Regions from separate parts of the Micromonospora sp. GCM10011541 genome, predicted to be linked through region 2. Evidence: riboswitches for the same ligand, from Rfam matches in the RefSeq annotation. Region 2 holds a riboswitch; the other holds the start of a gene.
What was found. A riboswitch is a leader RNA that binds a small molecule or an ion and turns the genes downstream of it on or off. The one in region 2 is predicted to bind cobalamin.
Positions count from the first base shown of each region.

Region 1: it holds a riboswitch for cobalamin, as region 2 does, so the genes downstream of both, cobN (cobaltochelatase subunit CobN) here and bluB (5,6-dimethylbenzimidazole synthase) in region 2, are expected to answer to the same signal.

Region 1 covers NZ_JBHSBP010000009.1:54,917-66,770, reverse strand. The annotation lists gene ACFOYX_RS03180 (NUDIX hydrolase) at 151-570, shown strand; gene ACFOYX_RS03175 (FUSC family protein) at 878-1,999, shown strand; gene ACFOYX_RS03170 (phospholipase) at 2,006-2,701, opposite strand; gene ACFOYX_RS03165 (LacI family DNA-binding transcriptional regulator) at 2,836-3,825, opposite strand; gene ACFOYX_RS03160 (MFS transporter) at 3,992-5,209, shown strand; gene ACFOYX_RS03155 (hypothetical protein) at 5,413-5,751, shown strand; cobalamin riboswitch at 6,338-6,467, shown strand; gene cobN (cobaltochelatase subunit CobN) at 6,825-10,514, shown strand; partial or broken gene ACFOYX_RS03145 (VWA domain-containing protein) at 10,544-11,854, shown strand, end outside.
Region 2 covers NZ_JBHSBP010000021.1:17,449-29,302, reverse strand. The annotation lists gene ACFOYX_RS09240 (type II secretion system F family protein) at 1-216, shown strand, start outside; gene ACFOYX_RS09235 (type II secretion system F family protein) at 272-1,132, shown strand; gene ACFOYX_RS09230 (hypothetical protein) at 1,156-1,356, shown strand; gene ACFOYX_RS09225 (TadE family protein) at 1,356-1,844, shown strand; gene ACFOYX_RS09220 (TadE/TadG family type IV pilus assembly protein) at 1,850-2,317, shown strand; gene ACFOYX_RS09215 (hypothetical protein) at 2,314-2,745, shown strand; gene ACFOYX_RS09210 (LysM domain-containing protein) at 2,760-3,749, shown strand; gene ACFOYX_RS09205 (Rieske 2Fe-2S domain-containing protein) at 3,890-4,741, opposite strand; gene bluB (5,6-dimethylbenzimidazole synthase) at 4,895-5,515, opposite strand; cobalamin riboswitch at 5,553-5,752, opposite strand; gene ACFOYX_RS09195 (EamA family transporter) at 5,846-6,745, shown strand; gene ACFOYX_RS09190 (flavin reductase) at 6,777-6,995, opposite strand; gene ACFOYX_RS09185 (hypothetical protein) at 7,022-7,222, opposite strand; partial or broken gene ACFOYX_RS09180 (DUF5753 domain-containing protein) at 7,424-8,191, shown strand; gene ACFOYX_RS09175 (DUF397 domain-containing protein) at 8,182-8,373, shown strand; partial or broken gene ACFOYX_RS09170 (XRE family transcriptional regulator) at 8,498-8,578, shown strand; gene ACFOYX_RS09165 (DUF397 domain-containing protein) at 8,569-8,760, shown strand; gene ACFOYX_RS09160 (crotonase/enoyl-CoA hydratase family protein) at 8,896-9,660, shown strand; gene ACFOYX_RS09155 (NAD(P)/FAD-dependent oxidoreductase) at 9,669-11,156, opposite strand; gene ACFOYX_RS09150 (serine hydrolase domain-containing protein) at 11,248-11,854, shown strand, end outside.

The DNA of each region.
Region 1 (11,854 bases), on a different contig from region 2:
GGAAAACGCGGGTGATCGATATTCTGAAGGGTTGCCCCCTTTCGGAATTCGAGACGGAGATCATTGCTCGTCCGAGGGTCAGCGGCCGCGCGGCAGGGCCGACCGGGCCGGGGGACCGCGGCGGCGGACGTCGGGCAGTAGGTTGGCCGGATGCACCCGATCGCCTGTGTCCTGCTGGTCGACCGCGCCGGGCGGCTGCTGCTCCAGCTCCGCGACGCGCACGCCCCGCACCACCCGAACGTCTGGGGCCTGCCGGGCGGGCACTGGGAGCCGGGGGAGACCATCGACGAGACCGCGCTGCGGGAGCTGTGGGAGGAGACCGGGCTGCGCCCCGACGGGGGGCTGCGGCTCTTCGCCACCCAGGAGCTGCCCGAGATCGACCGGGTCAAGCACTACTTCTGCGGCGCGACGGGGGCCGGGCAGCGGGACGTGGTGCTCGGCGAGGGCGCCGCGATCGTCTTCACCGACCCGGCCGAGCTCTTCGACGGCCGGCCGTACACCCCGGGCACGGCGGAGCTGCTCACCCGGTTCCTGGCCTCCCCGGAGTACGCCCGCCTCGCCGCCGACTGACAGATCGTAGCCGTGCGCGCGGCTATCGGGGCGCCTCGACCTTTCGGGGTCTCCACTGTGGCCGCTCGACCGGTCGGCGCGACCGCTCGTGCCCGCAGGCCGGCTCGCGGCGCGCAGGCCGGCTCGCGGCGCGCAGGCCGGCTCGCGGCGCGCGGGCCGGCTCGCGGCGGGCGGGCCGGCCGGCCGCGACGTCGCCGGTACGCGGAAAGGTGATCACCTTCACCGGCGCGAGACGGTTCCGAGCGCTGCCGCTCGGGCCGCCCCGGAGCACCATGGGTGGATCGGTCCGGCGGATGAGGAGGCGACGATGGCACGGAAGGGCTGGTTCCCCGAGGCCGCGGGGCGGCTGCGGCGGGGCTGGCTGCCGGTGGTCGAGGCGACCCTCGCGGCGACCGTCGCCTGGGTCCTGGCCACCCGGCTGGTCGGCCATCCGCAGCCGTTCTTCGCCCCGGCCGCCGCGCTGATCGTGCTCGGCCAGGCCCGGGGCCAGCGGATGCGCCGGGCCGTGGAGGTGCTGCTCGGGGTGGCCGCCGGGGTGCTCGTCGCCGATTTGGTCGTCCAGGCGCTCGGTCCGCGCACCACCTGGACGGTCTTCACCGTCATCCTGCTGACCGTCGCCCTGGCGGTGGCGCTCGGCGCCAGCTCGGTCTCCGTGGTGCAGGCCGCCGTCTCGGCGCTCTACCTGGTGGTGGTGGCGCCGCCGACCGAGTCGCTGATCCCGTTCCGGTTCGTCGACGCGCTGATCGGCGGCGCGGTGGCCGTCGCGGCGAGCCAGCTCGTCGACGCCCGGCGGCCGCTGGCGCCGCTGGTCGCCGAGTTCCGGCAGACCTTCCAGGAACTGGCCGGGCTCCTCGACGAGATCGCGGCGGCCCTCGACCGGGGCGACGAGGCGGCCGCGCTGGCCGCGCTGGACCGGGCCCGGCACGCGGACGCCGGGGTGGAGCGGCTGCGCGGCGCGGTGCTCGCCGCGGGTGAGGCGCTCCGGCTCAACCTGCGGCGACGCCGCCACATCGGGCGGCTCCGCTCGGTGGAGGGCTCGATCCGGCAGATCGACTATGCGGTCCGCAACGTGCGGGTGCTCGCCCGGGCCGCGGTCACCCTGGTCCGCGGACCGGCGCCCGCGCCGGCCGACCTGGGCGCCGCGGTCCGCACCCTGGCGGAGGCGTTCCGCGCGGCGGGCGACGCGCTCGCCGCCGACCTGGGCGGGCAGGACGGCGCCGCCGACCGGCACGCCGAGCGGGCCGACGCGGCGGCGCTGGCGGCGGTCCGGGTCGCCGGGCGACTCTTCACCCCCGGCCAGACCCTCCCGCTCGCCATGATCATCGGGCAGCTCCGGGCCACCGCGATCGACCTGCTTCGCGGGGTGGGCGGGGACGACGACGCCACCGTGCTGGGCCGGGTGGACGCCGCGGTCACCGGACCCGCCTGACCGGCGTCAGCCGGCGAGCCAGGCCACCGCCCGCTGCCGGATCTCCGCCGGCACCTCGTGACCGCCGGCGAACTCGGCGTACTCCACCGGGTAGCCCAGGGTGTGCAGGCGGGGGACCAGCCGCCGGCTGCACACGTCCACCGGCAGCACCCGGTCGTCGGTGCCGTGCGAGACGAAGGCGCGCGGCCGGCCGTGGGTCACCAGCGGCGCGGCGAAGCCCGGGGAGAAGGCCAGCACCGCGTCGACCAGGTCGCCGTTGGTCAGGCCCAGGGACAGGGCGTACGACGCGCCGTCGGAGAAGCCGGCGACCGCCACCTCGGTCACCGGGTACGCCCCGAACACCGTGCGGAGCAGCTCGTCGATCCGGGCCACGTCGGGGCCGAACCCCTCGACGATCAGGTCCCAGCTGCTCGCCGTGGCCTGCGGGGCGAGCAGCAGCAGCCGGTGGGTGTCCGCCAGCGGGAGCAGCAGGTCGAGCCCCTGCTGGGCCGTCCCGCCGGCCCCGTGCAGCAGCACCACCACCCGGTACGGCCCGTCGCCGGCCGGGGCGTACAGCAGCGCCGGCGGGCCACCGCCCGGCGCGGCCAGCGTGGTCTGGCCGGTGGCGCCCCGGGTCACCGGCGGGGCCGGCCGGGCGTGGAGCCGGCCGTGCCGCGGGTTCTCCTCCTCCGGTCGCCGGTGCGGCGGCGCGGGCTCCGTCACCTCGTCTCGCCCCCTCCCGTCGGCCGATCCCCGCGCGGTTACCCCGCTTCCCGCCGGTCAACCGCCCAGTTGGGCGCTCTCCGGGCCGGGCTTCCGGCCGGTCCGGGCTCCGGCCGCGCTGGCCGCGCCGCCGGTCAGGCGCTCTCGCGGGCCACCAGCGTCGACGGGAACGCGGTGACCGGCGGCACCCGACGGCCGTCCAGCACCGCGGTGGCCGCCGCCGTGGCGATCCGCCGGACCGGGTGGGTGGCGGTGGTGAGGGCGGGCGTGCTGACCGCCGCGTACGGGATGTCGTCGAACCCGGCCACCGCCACGTCGCCGGGCACCCCGATCCCGCGCCCCCGCAGCGCGGAGATCACCCCGAGCGCGGTGGCGTCGCTGGCCGCGAAGATCGCGTCGGTGTCCGGCCACCGGGTGACGGCCTCCAGCGCCGCCCGGCCGCCCCGGGCGGCGCTGAAGTCGCCGGCCACCAGCCGCACCGGGAGGTCGGCCGCGCGCATCAGCGCCCGGTACGCGGTCACCGACCGCCCCGCGCAGGACAGCCAGCGGGGTCCGGTGACCATGGCGATCCGGCGACGGCCCGAGTCGTACAGGTGGCGGAGCACCGCTCCGGCGCCCGCGGCGTTGTCCACGTCGAAGGAGGGCACGGCCGCCGAGCCGATGCCGATCGAGGCGACCCGGCCGCGCAGGCCGGTCGGCACGGCGGCCAGCACCGGTTCCGTGGTGTTGACCAGCACCACCCCGCAGACGCTCCGGTCCTCGCCGAGCCGGCGCAGGCCGGCGGGCGCGCGCAGGGACAGCCACTCCAGGGCGACCCCGACCCCGTGCGGCGCGCAGACCTGCGCGGCGGCGCCCACCACCCGGTCCACGTACGGGTCGTCGAGGACCGTGGCGTCGGTGCCGGACACGGCGACCACCAGCCGGACCCCGGCCCCGCGCACCAGGGCGCGGGCCGCCTGGTTCGGCACGTAGCCGAGCCGGTCGGCGGCGGCGGCGACCCGGTCCCGGGCGGCGGGCGAGGCGAACCCGGTGCCGGCGATCACCCGGGAGGCGGTCGACCGGGACACCCCGGCGGCCCGGGCGACGTCGTCGAGGGTGGCCGGGCGTGTCGTCGGCGTGCTCATGTCGTCCCTCCACCCGTCCGGGCCGTGCCCCCGCGCCCGGCCCACACCGGCATCATGCCGGTTCCGGGCGGTCGCCGGTAAGGGGTGGATCCGGCTTGTGGTGGTAGCGCTCTCAGGTGTGCGATCGTCGGCGGGGCAGTCCGTCAGGGGAGAGGAAGACAGCGCTGTGAGCAGCACCACCGACACACCGACCGCCGACCGGCAGGCGGTACCGCGGCCGGTCCTGGCCGCCCGTACCGGGGTGGCGGTCGTGTTCGCCCTCAACGGGCTGGCGGTGGCCACCTGGTTCTCCCGCGTCCCCGCGGCGAAGGAGTCCCTCGAACTGAGCGCCGGCCGGCTGGGCCTGCTGCTGCTCGCGATGTCGATCGGCGCGCTGCTGGCGATGCCGACCGCCGGCCTGCTCACCCAGCGTCTCGGGCCGGCCCGGACGGTCGTCACGTCGACCCTGCTGGTCGCCGTCGGCATGACGGTGGTCGGGCTCTCCGCCGGGCTCGCCGGCTCGCTGCCCGGCGTCGCCGTCGGGCTGTTCGCCTTCGGCTACGGCTCCGGCGCCTGCGACGTGGCGATGAACATCGAGGGCGCGGCCGTGGAGAAGCGGCTGGGCCGGACCATCCTGCCCCGGTTCCACGCCGCGTGGAGCCTCGGCTCGGTGGCCGGCGCGGGCATCGGCGCCGGGGCGGCCCGGGTGGGCGTACCGGTGGGGGTGCACCTGACCGTGCTGGCGACGGTGGTGCTGGTCGGCACGCTGCTCGGCGCCCGGTCCTTCCTGCCGGCCGCCGCGGAGGCCGACGGCCCGGCGCAGCCGGCGGCCCGGCGGCGGGCGCTGCTGGCCGCCTGGCGGGAGCCGCGGACCCTGCTCGTCGGCCTGCTGGTGCTGGTGATGGCGTTCACCGAGGGCAGCGCGAACGACTGGCTGGCGGTCGCCTTCGTCGACGGGTACGGGGTCAGCGAGGCGGTCGGCGCCGCCGTCTTCGGCGTCTTCGTGGTCGGCATGACGCTCGGCCGGACCGCCGGCACCGTGGCCATCGACCGCTGGGGACGGGTGCCGGTGCTGCTCGGCACCATCGGCCTCGCCACCGCCGGGGCCACCCTGGCGGTGCTGGCCGGCTCCGGCCCGCTGGCGGTCGCCGGCGTCGCCCTCTGGGGGCTCGGCGCCTCGCTCGGCTTCCCGGTCGGGATGAGCGCCGCCGCCGACGACGAGGACCGGGCGCCCGCCCGGGTCAGCGTGGTCGCGGTGATCGGCTACACCGCGTTCCTGGGCGGGCCGCCGCTGCTCGGCCTGCTCGGCGACCACGTCGGCACGCTGCGGGCCCTGCTCGTCGTGCCGATCCTGCTGCTGCCCACCCTCGCCCTCGTCCCGGTGCTGCGCCCACCGGCCCGCTGACCCCGCCGGGCCGGGCGCCCCCCGCCGGCCGGCCCGTCGGCGTGATCGACTCCACCTGTCGGACATCGGTGGGACAAGACCGCGATGTCCGGTATCCGGGGTGGATCAAGGTCGGCGGCGGTTCAGCCCACGCACACCCGGCTCGCAGCCGATTTCCAGGCAGGCGTGCTGCACTGGGAGTCACGCCGAGGAGAGGAGCCGGCATGGGCTGGTTCAGCCGGCGGCCCCGGGCCGCCGATTCGACGACCCCGACGAAGCTCGACCGCGAGGCGACCGGGGAGGACCTGGCCGCGCTGGAGGCGTTCGTGACCAGCCGGCAGGGCGTGGAGTTCTACCTGGAGCCGGAGACCACGGCGACCGACACCACGGTGGTCGCGATCGCCCACGACGGCGAGTGGATCCGCCGCCGGACCGGCTCGCCGCGCGCCGCCGGGAAGATCGCCCAGAAGCACGCCATCCCGCTGTACGAGGCGGCCCGCACCGGGTACCCGGAGCGGATGCGGGCCTGGAACCGGGCCCACCCGGAGCGCCGCACCCGCTGACCGGCCGCCACCTGGGCGGATCAGCCGGCCAGCACGGCCTGCGCCCCGGCTCGGGTCACCCGCTCTGGCCGGAGAGGCGGCGGGGAGGTCGGCCGCGCGCGACAGGCCCTGGATCTCCCGGGCGGGCGCCGGGCTCCCCCCGCGTCGACGATCACACCTCCGCCGTCGTCGGCGATGACCGCCGCGCCGGGCCGCACGTTGCCCGGTCGGGATCGCCCGGGGAAGCAGGCACGGCCGGCGACATGGCGGAGCGTGACGGCGTCGATGGTGGCAATTCCGCACTGGGCGCTGGACGGCGGTCGAATGCCGACCGGGACGCCGGCCCGTCCGCGCGGCCGCAGCCGTCCCGTCAGGGCGGACGGGCCGCCGACGGACCGGACGGCTGTGGTGCGGAAATGGCGCGGCCCAGGGATGCGGCGGGACAGGAATCCCACGTCACACATGGACCGTGGTCATTGCGAATGCCGGCGTCCGGTCGGCGGTGCAATTGACGTCCGTGTACGCCGGTGGCCGGTGCGGGCAGCGAGGTGCCCGCCGTTGACCCGCGGCGGGCCGGTGTGGCAGCATTCGCGGCCTGACGGCAGTGAAGGAAGCCGGTGCGATTCCGGCGCGGTCCCGCCACTGTCACCGGGGAGCGATCCCCCCTCGTGAGTCACGGCCGTGTGTCTGCGGTTGGAAGGCCGGGGGTGAGCGTCGATCCGGAAGCCAGGATACTTCGGCCGTCGGGAGTTGACCCCAGGGCGTGGACACCCGAGGAGGACCCGATGCACGGCTGCTCCGCCATCGACGATGATCGTCGCATCCGGCCGGCGCGCACCGACGCGCCGACGACCGATCACCCCGCACCGCGTTCCGGTCGCGCCCCCGTGCGCCCGGCCCGCCGCGCCGCCGCCCGCCTGACCCGGCCCGGCGCCGCCGCTTTCCGCTGAGGTTCCCTCCCGTCCGGTCCGCCGCCGGCCGCGTCCGCGTAGCCACGCGTCGCGGGTGAGCCGGCCGGCGGGCGGCTGAACCCGCGCCCACCCCTGCCCGTCGGCGGTCGACCCGCCCCCGGGCGTCACTCTCCGGAGCTGTCCGTGCTCATCCTGCTGCTCTCCACCGCCGACACCGACCTGCTGGCCGCCCGCGCCAGCGGCGCGGACTACCGGCTGGCCAACCCCGCCCGGGTCGCCGCCGACGCCGTGCCCGCGCTGCTCGACGGCGCCGACCTGGCCGTGGTACGCCTGCTCGGTGGCCGGCAGGCGTGGCCGGACGGGCTGGCGGCCGTCCTCGCCTCCGGCGTGCCGACCGTGGTGCTCGGCGGGGAGACGCTGCCCGACGCCGAGCTGATGGCGGCCTCCACCGTGGCCGCCGGGGTGGCCACCGAAGCGCTGGCGTACCTGGTCGAGGGCGGCGCGGACAACCTGGCCCAGCTGGCCCGGTTCCTCTCCGACACGGTCCTGCTCACCGGCGAGGGCTTCGCCCCGCCCGCGCCCACCCCGCCGTACGGCATCCTCGGCGACCCCGCCCACGACGGCGGCCGGGCCACGGATGGCGACGGGCGGCCGACGGTCGGGATCGTGTTCTACCGGGCGCACGCCCTGGCCGGGAACACCGCCTTCGTCGAGACCCTGGCCGGCGCGGTCGCGGCGGCCGGCGGGCGCCCGCTGCCGATCTTCTGCGGCTCGCTGCGCGGGCTCACCCCCGGCGCCGGACCGCTCGACCTCTTCGCCCGCTGCGACGCGCTCGTCGTGACGGTGCTCGCCGCCGGCGGGACGGTCGCCGCCGACGCCTCCGGCGGGGGCGACGAGGACGCCTGGGACGTCGGCGCGCTCGCCGCCCTCGACGTACCGGTCATCCAGGCGCTCTGCCTGACCAGCACCCGCGAGCAGTGGGCCGCCGGCGACGCCGGACTCTCCCCGTTGGACGCCGCGATGCAGGTGGCCATCCCCGAGTTCGACGGGCGGATCATCACCGTGCCGTTCTCGTTCAAGCGGATCGACGCCGACGGGCTCTCGGTCTACGAACCCGATCCGGAGCGGGCCGCCCGGGTCGCCGGCATCGCGGTGCGCCAGGCCCGGCTGCGGCACGTGCCGAACGCCGACAAGCGGGTCGCCGTGGTGCTCAGCTCCTACCCGACGAAGCACTCCCGGGTCGGCAACGCCGTCGGCCTGGACACCCCCGCCTCGGCGGTACGCCTGCTCGCCGCCCTCGCCGACGCCGGCTACCGGCTCGGCGGCGCGCCCGTACCCGACGACGGGGACGCGCTGATCCACGCCCTCATCGCGGCCGGCGGGCACGACGTCGAATGGCTCACCCCGGAGCAGCTCGCCGCCGCCGAGGCCCGGGTGCCCGGGGAGACCTACCGGCGCTGGTTCGACGCGGTGCCGTCCTCGCTGCGCGAGCGGATGCGGGAACACTGGGGAGAGCCGCCCGGCCGGCTCTACACCGACGGCGGGGACGTCGTCCTGGCCGGGCTGCGCTTCGGCAACGTGGTGCTGGTGATCCAGCCGCCGCGCGGCTTCGGGGAGAACCCGATCGCCATCTACCACGACCCCGACCTGCCGCCCAGCCACCACTACCTGGCCGCGTACCGGTGGCTGGCCGCGCCGGTCGCCGACGGCGGCTTCGGCGCGGACGCGGTGGTGCACCTCGGCAAGCACGGCACCCTGGAATGGCTGCCCGGCAAGGGGCTCGGGCTGGCCGCCGGCTGCGCCCCCGACGCCGTCCTCGGCGACCTGCCGCTGGTGTACCCGTTCATCGTCAACGACCCCGGCGAGGGCACCCAGGCCAAGCGCCGCGCCCACGCCGTCGTCGTCGACCACCTGGTGCCGCCGATGGCGCGCGCCGAGACGTACGGGGAGCTGGCCAAGCTCGAACAGCTCCTCGACGAGTACGCCACCGTGCAGGCCCTCGACCCGGCCAAGGCCCCCACCGTGCAGGCGCAGATCTGGGACCTGGTCCGCGCCGCCGAGCTGCACCACGACCTGCACACCGAGCGGATGCCCGACGCCGCGGACTTCGACGACTTCGTGCTGCACCTCGACGGGTACCTCTGCGAGGTCAAGGACGTGCAGATCCGCGACGGGCTGCACGTCCTCGCCCAGGCGCCCACCGGCGAGGCCCGGGTCAACCTGGTCCTCGCCGTGCTCCGCGCCCCGCAGGTGTGGGGTGGCGCGCGCGCCCTGCCCGGCCTGCGGCAGGCCCTCGCCGCGAGCGTCGGCCTGGACGAGCAGGCCCTGCTCGCCGCGCCCGGAACCCGGGTCGGCCTGCCCGAGGCGCTGACCGACGTGGTGGACGGCCCCGCCGCCACCGCCGCCGACGCGGTCGACCTGATCGAGGCCCTGGCCCGCCGCCTGGTCGTCGGCATGGAGACCCTCGGCTGGGACGCCGGCAAGGTCGACGCCGTCGTCCAGGAGGTCACCGGGCGGACGATCCCCGACGCCGCCGACGTGCTGCGCTTCGCCGCCCGCGAGGTGGTGCCCCGCCTCGACCGGACCACCGACGAGATCGACCGGGTGCTCGGCGCGCTCGACGGCCGCTTCGTCCCGCCCGGCCCGTCCGGCTCGCCCACCCGCGGCCTGGTAAACGTGCTCCCCACCGGCCGGAACTTCTACTCCGTGGACCCGAAGGCGATCCCCAGCCGCAACGCCTGGGACGTCGGGGTGGCGCTCGCCGACTCACTGCTCGCCCGGCACTTCGCCGACACCGGGGCGTACCCCCGCTCGGTCGGGCTCACCGTCTGGGGCACCAGCGCCATGCGTACCCAGGGCGACGACATCGCCGAGATCCTCGCCCTGCTCGGCTGCCGGCCCACCTGGGACGACCGGTCCCGCCGGGTCACCGGCGTCGAGGTGGTGCCGCTGGCCGAACTCGGCCGGCCCCGCGTCGACGTGACGGTCCGCATCTCCGGCTTCTTCCGGGACGCCTTCCCACACGTCGTCGCGCTCATCGACGACGCGGTGCGGCGGGTCGCCGCGCTGGACGAGCCCGAGGACGACAACTACGTCCGGGCGCACGTCGCCGCCGACGTGGCCGAGCACGGCGACGAGCGGCGGGCCACCGCCCGGATCTTCGGCTCCAAGCCCGGGGCGTACGGGGCGGGACTGCTGCCGCTGATCGACGCCCGGAACTGGCGTACCGACGCCGACCTGGCCGAGGTGTACGCCGTCTGGGGCGGCTACGCCTACGGCCACGGGCTGGACGGGCGGGAGGCGCGCGCCGACATGGAACGCTCCTTCGCCCGGATCGCCGTCGCCGTGAAGAACCAGGACACCCGCGAACACGACATCGTCGACTCCGACGACTACTTCCAGTACCACGGCGGGATGGTGGCGACCGTCCGCCACCTCACCGGGGTCGCGCCGGCCGCGTACGTGGGGGACTCGGCGATGCCGCACGACGTGCGGACCCGCACCCTCGGTGAGGAGACCCGGCGGGTGTTCCGCGCCCGGGTGGTCAATCCGAAGTGGATCGCCGCGATGCGCCGGCACGGCTACAAGGGCGCCTTCGAGCTGGCCGCCACCGTGGACTACCTGTTCGGCTACGACGCCACGGCCGGCGTCGTCGACGACTGGATGTACGCGCGGCTCGCCGAGGCGTACCTGTTCGACCCCGACACCCGGGAGTTCCTGGAGCGGTCCAACCCGTGGGCGCTGCGCGGGATCACCGAACGCCTGCTGGAGGCCGCCGAGCGGGGGATGTGGGCCGAGCCCGACCCGGCCACCCTCGACCGGCTCCGCGAGACGTACCTGGCCAGCGAGGGCGACCTGGAGGAGCGACAGTGACCGGCTACCCGTTCAGCGCGGTGCTCGGCATGGACGAGATGCGGCTCGCCCTGCTGCTCAACGCGGTCAACCCGGCCATCGGCGGGGTGCTCGTCCGGGGCGAGAAGGGCACCGCCAAGTCCACCGCCGTCCGGGCCCTCGCCACGCTGCTGCCCCCGGTGGACCGGGTGGCCGGCTGCCGCTTCGGCTGCGACCCGGCCGGGCCCGACCCGGCCTGCCCGGACGGCCCGCACCCGGCCGGCGGCCCCGCCGAGAGCCGCGCGGCTCGCCTGGTCGAACTGCCGGTCGGCGCCGCCGAGGACCGGGTGGTCGGCGCGCTCGACCTGGAGCGGGCCCTCGCCGAGGGGGTACGCGCCTTCGAACCCGGCCTGCTCGCCGCCGCCCACCGTGGCGTGCTCTACGTCGACGAGGTGAACCTGCTCCACGACCACCTGGTCGACCTGCTCCTCGACGCCGCGGCGATGGGGCGCTGCCACGTCGAGCGGGAGGGCGTCTCGGTCAGCCACGCCGCCCGGTTCCTGCTGGTCGGCACGATGAACCCGGAGGAGGGGGAGCTGCGCCCGCAGCTGCTCGACCGGTTCGGGCTCACCGTCGAGGTGGCCGCGAGCCGCGACCCCGCCGTCCGGGTCGAGGTGGTCCGCCGCCGGCTCGCCGCCGACGCCGAGCCGGCCGGCTTCGCCGCCCGCTGGGCGGAGGCCGACGCGGCGGTGGCCCGGCGGGTCGTCGCCGCCCGCGACCGGCTGGACCGGGTACGCCTGCCCGACCCCGCGCTGCGGCAGATCGCCGAGGTCTGCGCCGCGTTCGACGTCGACGGCATGCGCGCCGACATCGTCACCGCCCGGACCGCCGTCGCGCACGCCGCCTGGCAGGGCCGGGAGCGGGTGACCGTCGACGACGTCCGGGTCGCCGCCCGCCTGGCCCTGCCGCACCGGCGCCGGCGCGACCCCTTCGACACCCCGGGTCTGGACGAGAAGCGCCTCGACGAGGCGCTGCAGCGGGCCCGGGACGAGCACCCCGACGACGACCCGCCGGACGGCGACCCGACCGACGGGCCCGGGCCTGACGGCGGCCCTGGCGGGCCCGGGCCGGACGGCGGACCCAGCGGCGGCGGGCCCGGCGAAGGCGTCGACGGTGGCGACCGGGCGGGTGCCGACGAGGGGCACGGTTCCGCGGGCCACGGCGGGACCGACCGGCACGGGCCGTCCGGGGACCAGCGCCCGCCGGCACCCGCCGGCGCCGATGACCCCGTGGACCACGCCGACGCCGACGCGCCGGTCGACGGAGAACGGGGGAACGGCGACGACGGCCGGTCACCCGCCCGTGGCGACGGGGCGGCGTAC
Region 2 (11,854 bases):
GTCCGCTTCCTCACCGGGATGACCCTGGCCACCCTCGCGTACGGGCTGGTCAACCGCGAGTACGTGCAGCCGTACGGGACGGCGGTCGGGCAGTTGGTGATGGCGGTGCTCGGCGCCGCGTTCGTCGGGCTGCTGGCCTGGGTGCGGTCGATGAGCCAGCCGCCCCGGCCGGCGCGTTTCCTGCCCGCCCCCGACCCGGAGGAGGCGATTGCGTGAGCGCGAGGAGTGAGCTTGCGAGCCCCGCAGTCGCGAACGAAAGGCGGCTCCGGTGATCCTCAACTGGCAGCTCGCCATCGCCGTGGTGGGCGGGGCGGTGGTCGGCCTCGGCCTCTTCCTGGTGGTACGCGAGGCGCTGCCGGCCACCCCGGCGCTCGGCCCGGCGCTGCGCCGACTGCACCAGCCGCCCGGCCGGACCGCGGTGCCCGGCAGCGGGCCGGACTGGTTGGGCGGGTTCTCCCGCTGGCTGCGTCCCCCGCACCGGCAGCTCGCGCTGATCGACCGCACGCCCGAGCAGTACGCCCTCTCGGTGCTGCTCTCCGCGCTGGTCGGGCTGGCCCTGCCGACCGTGCTGTCCACCGTGCTCTTCCTCGGCGGGGTGTCGGTGCCGGTCGTCGTACCGGTGCTGGGCAGCCTGGGGATGGCACTGGTCGCCGGCCTGCTCGCGCACCGCGCGGTGCTGGCGAAGGCGGACGCCGCGCGGGACGAGTTCCGCCAGGCGGTCTGCACCTATCTGGACCTGGTGGCCCTGCAACTCTCCGCGGCGCACGGGCCGGTGCAGTCGCTGGAGCGGGCGGCGGCGGTCTGCGACGGCTGGGTCTTCGACCGGATCCGCGAGTCGCTGCGGATCGCCCAGTTGCAGATGCACTCGCCCTGGGACGAGCTCCAGGAGCTGGCCGACCGGATCGGCATCCCGGAACTCGGCGACGTGGGCGCGATCATGCGCTCCTCCGGCAGCGAGGGGGCGCAGGTGCACGAGACCCTGCGCAGCCGGGCCGACTCGCTGCGCGACCAGATCCGCACCGACAACCTGGCCCGCGCCGAGGGGGTGACCAGCCGGCTGGACATCCCCGGCTCGCTGCTGGTCTTCGTCCTGCTCGGCTTCGCCGTCTATCCGTTCCTCGCCCGCCTGTGAACCCGACCGAGAAGGAGAAGGCCATGTACCTCTACAGCTATCTGCACGCGGCGGTGGCCAGCCGGCTGGCCGAGCTGCGCCGCGACACCGAGCGGGGCGACAGCCCGGTGCCGACCGCCGTGATCATCTTCGGGCTGGTCGCGGTCGCCATGGCGGTCACCACGCTCGCCCTGACGAAGGCGAACAACTGGATGAACGCCATCCCGAACAACACCGCGCCGTGATGAACCGCCCCGCCCGTACGGACCCGGGCCGGTCGGCAGTCGCCGGCGGGCCCGCCGGCCCGCGCGGCCCGGGGCGGCTCCGCGACGTCGCCCGGCGCCGGCTCGCCGAGGGCGGGGCGGACCGGGGCGCCAACCCGGTGGAACTGGCGGTGCTGATGCCGGTGATCCTGGTGCTGCTCTTCGCCTCGATCCAGCTCGCCGTCTGGTTCGTCGCCCGCTCCACGGCGCTGAACGCCGCGCAGAGCGGGGTGAACGCGCAACGGGTCGTCCAGGCGCCGCCCGGCGCCGGGGAGGCCCGGGCCGCCCGGTTCCTCCGGGCGGCCGGCGACTGGCTGGTCGGCTGGGAGGCCGGCGGGCCGACCTGCACGGCCGGCGCCGCCGAGGTCACCTGCACGGTCAGCGGCCGTTCGCTGTCGGTCATCCCGGGGGTCAGCTTCCCGGTCCGGCAGACCGCGCACGGCACCGTCGAACGCTGGACGACGGGGTGAGGCGGATGGTCGACCGGCCCGAGCGGGGTTCCGTCTCGATCGAGGTGGCGGTGCTCGCCCCCGCGTTCATCGCGCTGATGGTGCTGGCCGGGGTGGCGGGACGGACCGCCGTCGCCGACGAGGCGGTGGAGTCGGCCGCGCACGACGCCGCCCGGGCCGCCTCGATCGCCCGGGACGCCCGCACCGGCCGGGCAGCCGCCGTAGAGGCGGCCCGGCGACAGCTCGACTGGCGCAGCCTGAACTGTTCGGGCGAGCCGGCGCTGTCGTTCAGCGGCTCGGTGGGGCGGACGCGGACCACCTTCGAGCGGGCGTACCGCAGCGCACCGGGCGTGCCGGCGACCGTGACGGTCACGGTGAGCTGCACCGTCTCCTTCGCCGACCTGCGCGCCCCCGGGCTGCCCGGGGTGCCGGGCGGCAAGGCCGTCGCCGCCACCTTCACCTCGCCGCTGGACACCTACCGGAGCCGCCGATGACCGGGTGGACGGTCCGGGAGAGCGGCCGGGTCAGCCTCTTCCTCGCCGCCGCGATGACCGGCGTGCTCGTCGTCATCGGGCTCGCCTATGACGGGGCCGGGCAGTTGCGCTCGTTGCAGCGCGCGGACGACCTCGCCGCGGAGGCGGCCCGCAGCGGCGGCCAGATGATCGACCGGGCGCGGGCGATCGAGGGCGGCCCGAAGGAGATCGACGAGCCGAGCGCCCGGACCGCCGTCGCGGACTACCTCGCCGCCGCGCGCGGCGTGCGCGACCACCGGGTCAGCTTCCCGGTGGTCGGCGGCGAGAAGCAGATCCAGGTACGCGTCCGCATCACCTACCGCCGGGACCTGCTGGGCCTCTTCGGCTTCGACAACACCGTCACCGTCACCGGTGAGGCCACCGCGCGGGCGCTCACCGGGGCGCCGTAGGAAGGAAGGCAGCCATGGCCGCACCGCAACGTTCCGCCGTACGGCGGATCGGCCAGGTCCTCACCGGGCTCGGCTCCCTCGTCGTGCTCTGCGCGGTGCTGGCCGGCGCGCCGATCGCGCTCCTCGCCTTCGCCGGCAGCCCGCTCCCCGACCACCTGCCCACCCTCGCCGCGGTCGGTACGGCGCTGGCCAGCCGCGACGACGGCCAGCTCTTCCTGCGGGCGCTGGCGGTGGTCGGCTGGTTCGGCTGGGCGACGTTCGCCTTCTCCGTCCTGGTGGAACTGGGCGCGCAGACCGTGCACCGGCCGGCGCCCCGGCTGCCCGGGATGCGCCGGCAGCAGCGGGCCGCGGCGGCGCTGGTCGGCTCGGTGGCGCTGATCCTCGCCGGCACCCCGGTCGCCGCGAGCGCCGCCACCCTGGCCGCCCCGCCGGTCGCCGCCTCCGCCGCTCCGCCGGCCGCCGCCACGTCGGCCACCGGCGGGGTCCTGCCGGAGCGGGCCGCGCCGGCGGTGTACCGGGTGGCGAAGGGCGACTACCTCGGTGAGGTGGCCGAACGCTACCTGGACGACTTCGACCGCTACCGGGAGGTGGCCCGGCTCAACCGGCTCGCCAACCCGGACCGGATCCGCCCCGGCCAGCTGCTGAAACTGCCCGCCGGCGCGGTCGACGAGGGGGCCCGTACGCACGCCACCGGCCGCCTGGTGGTCCGTCCGGCGTCGCCCACCCGCCCCGCCCCGGCCCCCCGTACGCCCACCTCCGGGGCGAGGCCGCAGCAGTCCACGCCGGACGTCGACGGGCCGGTGGGACAACCGCCCGCGATGGCCGCCGGAGCCTCCCGGGCGATCACCGACGACGGCATCAACCGGCCGCTGGCGGTCTCCGCGGTGCTGGCGGTGGCGAGCATCGTCGGCGCGCAGATCGGCGCGGTGCTCGGCCTGCGACGACGGCCGGTCGTCCGGACCGCCGGGCGGGCGCTGTCCAGCGGCCGGCACCGCAGGGACTGACCGGCACCCGCGAACCCCACCGCCCCGGCGACCGTGGCGGTCGGCGGCCTGTCGATGGTCCGGCGGTCCGACGGTCGGCGGCGGTCCGACGGTCGGCGGCGGTCCGGCGATTGGCGGCGGTCGTCGCTTCGGGGCCGGCGTCAGGGCAGGCGGGTCTCCAGGACGCCGTTGACCACCCGGGTCGGCAGGATCTGCTGGTCGTTCGCGGACGGCCCGTGCACGACCTCGCCGCCGTTGAGCCGGAACGTGCTGCCGTGCCACGGGCAGACCACGCAGTCGTGGCCGTCGATTTCCTGCACCTCGCCCTGGCCGAGCGGGCCGCTCTGGTGGGGGCAGCGTTCCAGCATCACGGTGACCTCGTCACCGTGCCGGTAGAGGATCACCGAGACGTCGTCCACTGCCCGGGTGACCAGCTGCCGCTGCGGCAGCGTGGCCATGTCCGCCAGCGAGTGCCAGCCGTCGCTGATCCGGTGCAGTTCGGAGACGCTCTGGGTGGTCTGCGCCCCCTGCTTGTACGCCAGGTGCCCGCCCAGGTACGCCCCCGTGCTCGCGGCGGAGAGCCCCAGGTAGGCCAGCGCCCGGCCCAGCCCGTGCCGACCGTTCAGCCGGGCGGCCAGGGAGCTGGCGTAGAGGGCCACCCCGATGGTGTTGGAGGCGGCGTGCGCCAGCCCGATCCGGCGCTGGTCGCGGGTGAGGCTGGCCCAGTCGTTGAGCCCGGCCACCGCGGCCGGCAGTGCGCTCACCGTACCGACACCGACCAGCGCGGTGGCGGCTCGGCGCTGCCCGGGCATCAGGTCGACCACGGCGGCGGAGATCCAGGCGCCGACCGGCACCTGCACCATCGCCGGGTGCAGCGGGTGCCCGAGCCAGACGCCGTGCAGCGCGTCGCGGACCCGCTGTGGACGCAGGATGGTCTGGACCGCGCGCTGCAACCGGTCGCCCACCCGGTCCAGCGCGGAGGCCTGTTCGAGTTTCGTTATCAGTTCACGCACTCGGTCCGACTTCCCGGCAGGAGCGGCCCCAAACCGGGCGGCGACGACGAATCACCCGTCCGGTACCCGGACCACCCGACGCCCACCCGCGCGCCCTCAAGATCACGCTGGACCTGAGACAGCGCGATCTTGAGGGCGGCGGCGGGGCGGGCGTCAGGCGGACCAGCGGTCGGCGTGCAGCGCGGCGGCGAGCGGGCGGCCGGCGCGCCAGCCGTGGCGGACCAGGTCGGGAACGGTCTCGAGGTGGGTGACCGGGCCGAGGCAGAGCCAGGCGACCGGACGGACGCCGGCGGGGATGCCCAACAGTTCGGCCAGGAACGGCTCCCGGTAGAAGGAGACCCAGCCGACGCCGAGCCCCTCGGCGGTGGCGGCCAGCCAGAGGTTCTGGATGGCCAGGCAGACCGAGTAGAGCCCGGCGTCGGCGATGGCGTGCCGGCCGAGCACGGCCGGACCGCCGCGCGCCGGGTCGTACGTGACGACGACCGAGAGCGTCGACTCCAGCACCCCGTCGATCTTGATCCGGGCGAACCGCTCGGCGGCCGAACCGTCCAGGGTGGCGGCGAAGGTGTCCCGCTCGACCTGCACGTGACGGTGGAAGCGGCGGCGGGTCTCCGGGTCGCGTACCAGGATGAAGTCCCACGGCTGGGAGTGGCCGACGCTCGGCGCGGCGTGCGCCGCGGTGAGGATGCGGTCCAGCGAGTCGTCCGGCACCGGCGCCCCGGTGAACTCGGCGCGTACGTCCCGACGGCGGTGGATGACGTCGTACAGATCCAAGGCAGGCTCCCGCTGCGCTCGGCCCGGCCCGAAAGGGGCGGGCAGGCTGACGCGAGGCCGGTCTTCGGACTCCCGGATCGACGCCTGGCCGTCCGCCTTCCCAGCCGTACGGCCAGTGGCTGCGCGTGACGCGCGTGGACGGTGGCTCCCCGGTCACCGCGGCGGGCCCGTGCCGGATTTCCACCGGCTTCCCGATTCTCCCCGCTCGCGCGGGGCACCTCACATGATCGTGCCGCCGCCGATGCTAGCGCCCGCCCCGGGCGGCAGGACCGGCCCGGGGAGCGGGAAATCCGGTCGCGGCCGCACCGCCGCACCGCCATCGTGTTCCGGGTGTACGCGCATGCCTCCCGCCCCCTGCCGGTCCACCCGGCCGCCCGGCTCACCGCGGCGCTCGGCCGCCCCGAGGCCGTACCGCCGCCGCTGCTGATGCTGCTCGGAATGGTCTCCACGCAGGTCGGCGCGGCGGTCGCCAAGCAGCTCTTCACGGCGACCAGCCCGGGGGGCACCACCGCCCTGCGGCTCGGCCTCGGCGCACTGGTCCTGCTCGCGGCCGGCCGGCCGGGGCTGCGGCTGGGCTGGCGGGCGGCCGGGCTGGTCGGGGCGTTCGGGGTGGCCATGGCCGCGATGAACCTCGCCTTCTACGCCGCCCTGCAGCGGGTGCCGCTCGGGGTGGCGGTCACCGTCGGCTTCGCCGGTCCGCTGCTGGTGTCGCTGCTGGGCAGCCGCCGGTTCACCGACGTGCTCTGGGCGGCGCTGGCCAGCTCGGGCGTGCTGCTGCTGGCCGGGCTCGGCGGGGTCGGGGTGGACGCCGTCGGCCTGCTGCTCTGCGCGCTGATCGCGGTCGGCTGGGCCGGGTACGTGCTGCTCGGCAAGGCGATGAGTGGACACGTCCCGGGCACCCGGGGGCTGGCGGCGGGGATGGCGGTGGGCGCGCTCTGCGTACTCCCCTTCGGGGTGGCGTCGGGCGGCGCGGAGCTGCTCGACCCCCGGGTCCTCGCGCTCGGGCTCGGGGTGGCGCTGCTGTCGTCGGTGCTGCCGTACTCGGCGGAGCTGGCAGCCCTGCGCCGGCTGCCGGCCCGGGTCTTCGCGGTGCTGCTCAGCCTGGAACCGGCGGTGGCGGCGCTGGTCGGCGCGCTGCTCCTGGGTGAGCTGCTGGCCTGGCCGCAACTGCTCGGGGTGGGCTGCGTGGTGGGCGCCGCCCTCGGCGCCACCCTGGCCCGTCGCACCTGACCCCCACCCCGGCCCGCCGCGCCCGACCCAGTCACCGGGCGCGCGCCCAGGACAGGAACCGCTCGGCCAGATTCTCCGGCGCGGCGTGGCCGTTGAGCTGGGACAACTGCGCGCTCGCCTCGGCCATCAGGGTGCCCAGGTAGACCAGCAGCGCGATCCGGTCCTCGCGGTACTCGACCAGCAGGGACAGTCGGGCCGGCTGGCAGGGCCACTCCGCGCCGCAGGCCCGGCACCGCCACAGCGGACGCATCGGCAGGTGCTGACGGGACGGGCGGCTCACCTCCCGCCGCCGTCGCGCCGCCATCCGCCGGCCCGCCAGCGCTGCGCCGGAGTCAGGTTGCCCGCTCGGCCCGGATCGGTCGCCGGGAAGACCTGGGTGGGCCGGGTCGCCCAGTTCGGCCACTCGTTCAGCGGCGTCCGCTGCCGAGGTACCTGGATCGACCTCTCGGGCTGGTGTCGCCAGAACCGGAAACGCACGGATGGCTCCCTTCGAAGTGGTTCGAGGGGGCCGCCCCGACGTCGTTGGCGGGGCGGCCCCGGCGCTGACGCCGACCGCCGGGCTCCTCGCCTCCACCGGCCGCGCCGTCCTGCGGAACACTCTCCATTTCGGTAGTGGGACCAACACACTGCGTTCCGATATGGTCGGCAGATGTTCAGAACGTCCGAGCGGGAGACGGTATGAACCATGGCCTCATCGCAGCGATGACCGAGGCCGGCGAGACTGCGGAATCCCTTGCAGGTCAGGTCGGTGTCGACCCCAAAACCGCGCAGCGTTGGGTGAATCCGGGACGCATACCGCAACCAAGGCACCGGTCACAGGTGGCGACGATCCTGGGAAGGGACGTAAAGGACCTTTGGCCGGACGTCTTGAAGCGCCGGGAACCGGCATGGTTCCGACCGTGGGCCGACATCGAGCGGGAGGCTGTCGCACTCCGGGCCTATCAGCTCGCGTGGGTTCCCGGCCTGCTGCAGACCGCGGCCTACGCGCGAGCCACCCTGGCCGGCGAGGCGCTGACTCCCGGCGAGGTCGACGAACTCGTCTCGGCCAGAATGGACCGGCAGGCGGTCCTGCGCCGCGAACGCCCGCCCTTGCTGATCGCGGTCGTCGACGAGTCAGTTCTCCGCCGGACCGCACTTGACGACCGCGAGTTGATGCGCGCCCAGTGCGAGTATCTGGCCCGGTACGCGGAACTGCCATCGGTTCAGATCCACATCGTGCCGCTCGATGTCGGGATGTACTCGGGCCTCGGCGGACCCTTCACCATCGCTGAACTGAGCGACGGCGGCAGGGTCGCGCACGTCGACAGTTAGGCGCAGGCGCAAATTCTGGAGCAGGCGGTCGACATTGCTACGCTCGATCGGCGGTGGGAACGCATCCGGGGAGAGGCTCTTCCCGGAAGACAGTCCCTGGATCTGCTGAGGGAAGCGGCGCGATCATGGACCTGACCGGCGCTCGGTGGCGCAAGAGTACGAAGAGCGGCAACAACGGAGGCGACTGCGTCGAGGTCGCCGACAACCTCCCCGGCCTGGTCGCGGTCCGCGACTCGAAGAACCCGACCGGCCCGGCCCTCACCTTCACCCCGGCCGCCTGGCGGGCATTCGTCGCCGAGATGCGCGAGCGCTCCTGAGGCTGGCCGACACCCGCGATTCGTTCACGTCATCAGCTTCATAGCGAGCGCGGGCCTTGACCGGACCTGTCGGCCGGCCTTCTGCAGGCCGATGCCTATGCCAGAGCTGTTCTCACCGGCCCCGTGGGAGAACGTGCGCGGCGAGGCGTTGTCCCACTGGCAGTCGGTCGACCTCATCAGGGAAGTGGCGGAGACATGGAGCTGACGGGCGCCCGGTGGCGCAAGAGCAGCCGCAGCAGCGGCAACGGCGGCAACTGTGTCGAGGTCGCCGACAACCTCCCCGGCCTGGTCGCGGTCCGCGACTCGAAGAACCCGACCGGCCCGGCCCTCACCTTCACCCCGGCCGCCTGGCGGGCATTCGTCGCCGAGATGCGCGAGCGCTCCTGAGGCTGGCCGACACCCGCGATTCGTTCACGTCATCAGCTTCGTAGCGAACGCGGGCCTTGACCTGACCCGTTGAAGGGGCAGCACGGCGCGGCGGAAACCTGGCGTGCCGGCGTCGTCGGCGGGCATGCTGACCCGATGGGCGTACGCGTGGAGCACGACGGGCCGGTGACCACAGTGATCCTGGACCGGCCGGCGGCCCGGAACGCCGTCGACGGACCCACCGCCCGGGCGCTCGCCGACGCGTTCCGCGCCTTCGAGGCGGACCCGGATGCGGCGGTCGCCGTGCTCTGGGGTGCCGGCGGCACGTTCTGCTCCGGCGCCGACCTGAAAGCCATCGGTACGCCGAGCGGCAACCGGGTCGAGCCGGAAGGTGACGGTCCGATGGGCCCCACCCGGATGCGCCTGTCCAAGCCGGTGCTCGCCGCGATCTCCGGGTACGCCGTGGCCGGCGGGCTGGAGCTGGCGCTCTGGTGCGACCTGCGGATCGCCGAGTCCGACGCGGTGCTCGGGGTCTTCTGCCGGCGGTGGGGCGTCCCGCTGATCGACGGCGGCACGGTGCGGCTGCCCCGGCTGATCGGGGAGAGCCGGGCGATGGACCTGATCCTCACCGGCCGGCCGGTCCCCGCCGAGGAGGCGTACGCGATGGGCCTGGTGAACCGGCTGGTCGCGCCGGGTGACGCCCGGGCGGAGGCCGAGCGGCTGGCCGCCGAGATCGCCCGGCACCCGCAGACCTGCCTGCGCAACGACCGGGCCGCGCTGCTCGCCAACGCCGGCCTGCCGGAGCCGGAGGCGATGGCCACCGAACTGGCCTTCGGCATGGAGTCCCTGATCACCGACGCGATGCGCGGCGCCGCCCGGTTCACCGCCGGCGCCGGCCGGCACGGCGAAACGCCGGACTAGACCGGGCGTCACTTCAACTGGCGGAGGGCGTCCTCGATGGCGCGGTGGAAGGTCGGGTACGCATAGATCATGTGCCGGAGCTGGCTGACGGGCACCGCCGCGTGCACCGCCACCACCAGCCCCGACAGCACCTCGCCGCCGGCCGGGCCGACCGAGGTCGCGCCGATCAGCACGCCCTGGTCGGCGTCGGCGATCAGCTTGATGAAGCCCTCGTTGCCGGCCTTGTGGATCCAGCCGCGGGTGGACGACGTGAGGTCCGTGTACCCGACCTGAACGTTGATGCCGCGCTCACGGGCCTGCTTCTCGGTGAGCCCGACCGCGCCGACCTCAGGGTCGGTGAAGGTGACCCGGGGCAGTGCCCGGTAGTCGGCGCGCGGGATGCTGCCCGGCGCGGCGGTCGCCCCGCCAGCGCTCATCGCGCCGCCGACCGCGCTGGCCACCCCGGCCGCGCCGCCGACCACGCTGGCGGTGCCGCTGGGGTCCGGGCCGCCCTTGGTGCGCCGCATGTGGTCCAGGACGTCAGCGACGACGATGCCCGCCTGGTACATGGCGATGTGGGTGAACGCGCCCTCACCGGTCAGGTCGCCGACCGCCCAGATGCCGTCGGCCGCGTGCATCCGCTCGTCCACCGGCAGGTAGCGCTGGGACGCGTCGACGTCCACGGTCTCCAAGCCCAACTCCTCCAGGTGCGCCCTGCGGCCGGTCACCACCAGCAGCCGGTCGGCCGTGAACTCCGCGCCGCCGCCCCCGTGCACGGTGAAGCTCTGCCCGTCGTGGCTGACCCGCTCCGCCCTCACCCCGGTGGCGATGATCACCCCGTCGGCGCGCAGCGCCGCCGCGGCCACCTCCGACGCCTCCGGCTCCTCGACCGCGAGGACCCGGTCCGCCGCCTCGACCACGGTCACCCGCACGCCGAACCGGGCGAAGACCTGGGCGAGCTCCAGCCCGATCGCGCCGCCGCCCAGGATGAGCAGCGACTCCGGCAGCTCCTCCACCTCGATGGCCTGGTGGTTCGTCCAGTACGGCGTGTCGGCCAGCCCGTCGATCGGCGGGATCGAGGGACGGGTGCCGGTGCCGAGCACGACCCCGTACCGGGCCTGGAACACCTGATCGCCCACGCGGACCCGGCCGGGCCCGTCGAGCCGGCCGCTGCCCCGGACGAACCGGCCGCCCTTGACGACGAAGCGGTCCACCGCCACCTTGTCGTCCCAGGTGTCGGTGGCCTCCTCCCGGATCCGCTTCGCCACCGGCGCCCAGTCAGGCTGGACCTGCGCCGCGCCGGCGAGCTCGTTGACCCGGCGCGCCTCGGCGAGGGCGTTCGCCGCCCGGATCATCATCTTGCTCGGGATGCAACCCCAGTAGGGGCACTCCCCGCCGACCAGGTCCCGCTCGATCCCGACGACGGTGAGACCGGCCTCGGCGAGTCGCCCGGCCACCTCCTCGCCGCCGACCCCGAGCCCGACGACGACCACGTCCACCAGTTCCGGCTCCGCCATCCCGCCAGCATTCCGCACCGGCGAAGGGTCGGCCACCGCACCCACCGGAATTCCCGCGCTCGTAACACCTCCGACCCCCTACGGTGGCCGGATGCACCCACGCTTCGCCCCGGTCCGGGACTGCTTCCACGACCTGTTCGCCGGCGGCCGGGAGACCGGCGCCGCGCTGACCGTCTGGTACGACGGCGCCCCGGCGGTCGACCTGCTGGGCGGGCCGGCCTGGCGGCCGGACACCCTGGTGAACGTCTACTCGGTCGGCAAGCCGGTGGCCGCGCTGTGCCTGCTGATGCTGGTCGACCGGAGGCGGGTCGACCTCGACGACCCGGTGGCCGCGCACTGGCCGGAGTTCCGCACCCCGGCGACGGTCCGGCAGGTGCTCAGCCACACCGCCGGGCTGCCGGCGTTCCCGGTTCCCAGGCCGGCGGAGGCGGTCGCCGACTGGGCACTGCTCTGCGCCGACCTGGCCGCCGCCGAGCCGGACTGGGCGCCGGGCACCGTCGCGGGCGAGCACGCCTGGACGTACGGGCACCTGGTGGGCGAGCTGGTCCGCCGGGTGGACGGCCGGTCGGTGGGCCGGTTCCTGGCCGAGGAGATCGCCGCACCGTGGCGCCTCGACCTGGGCTTCGGGCTCGGTCCGGCGGACCAGCGGCGGTGCGCCGACCTGACGTACGCCGATCCGGGGTGGCCGACCCGGATGC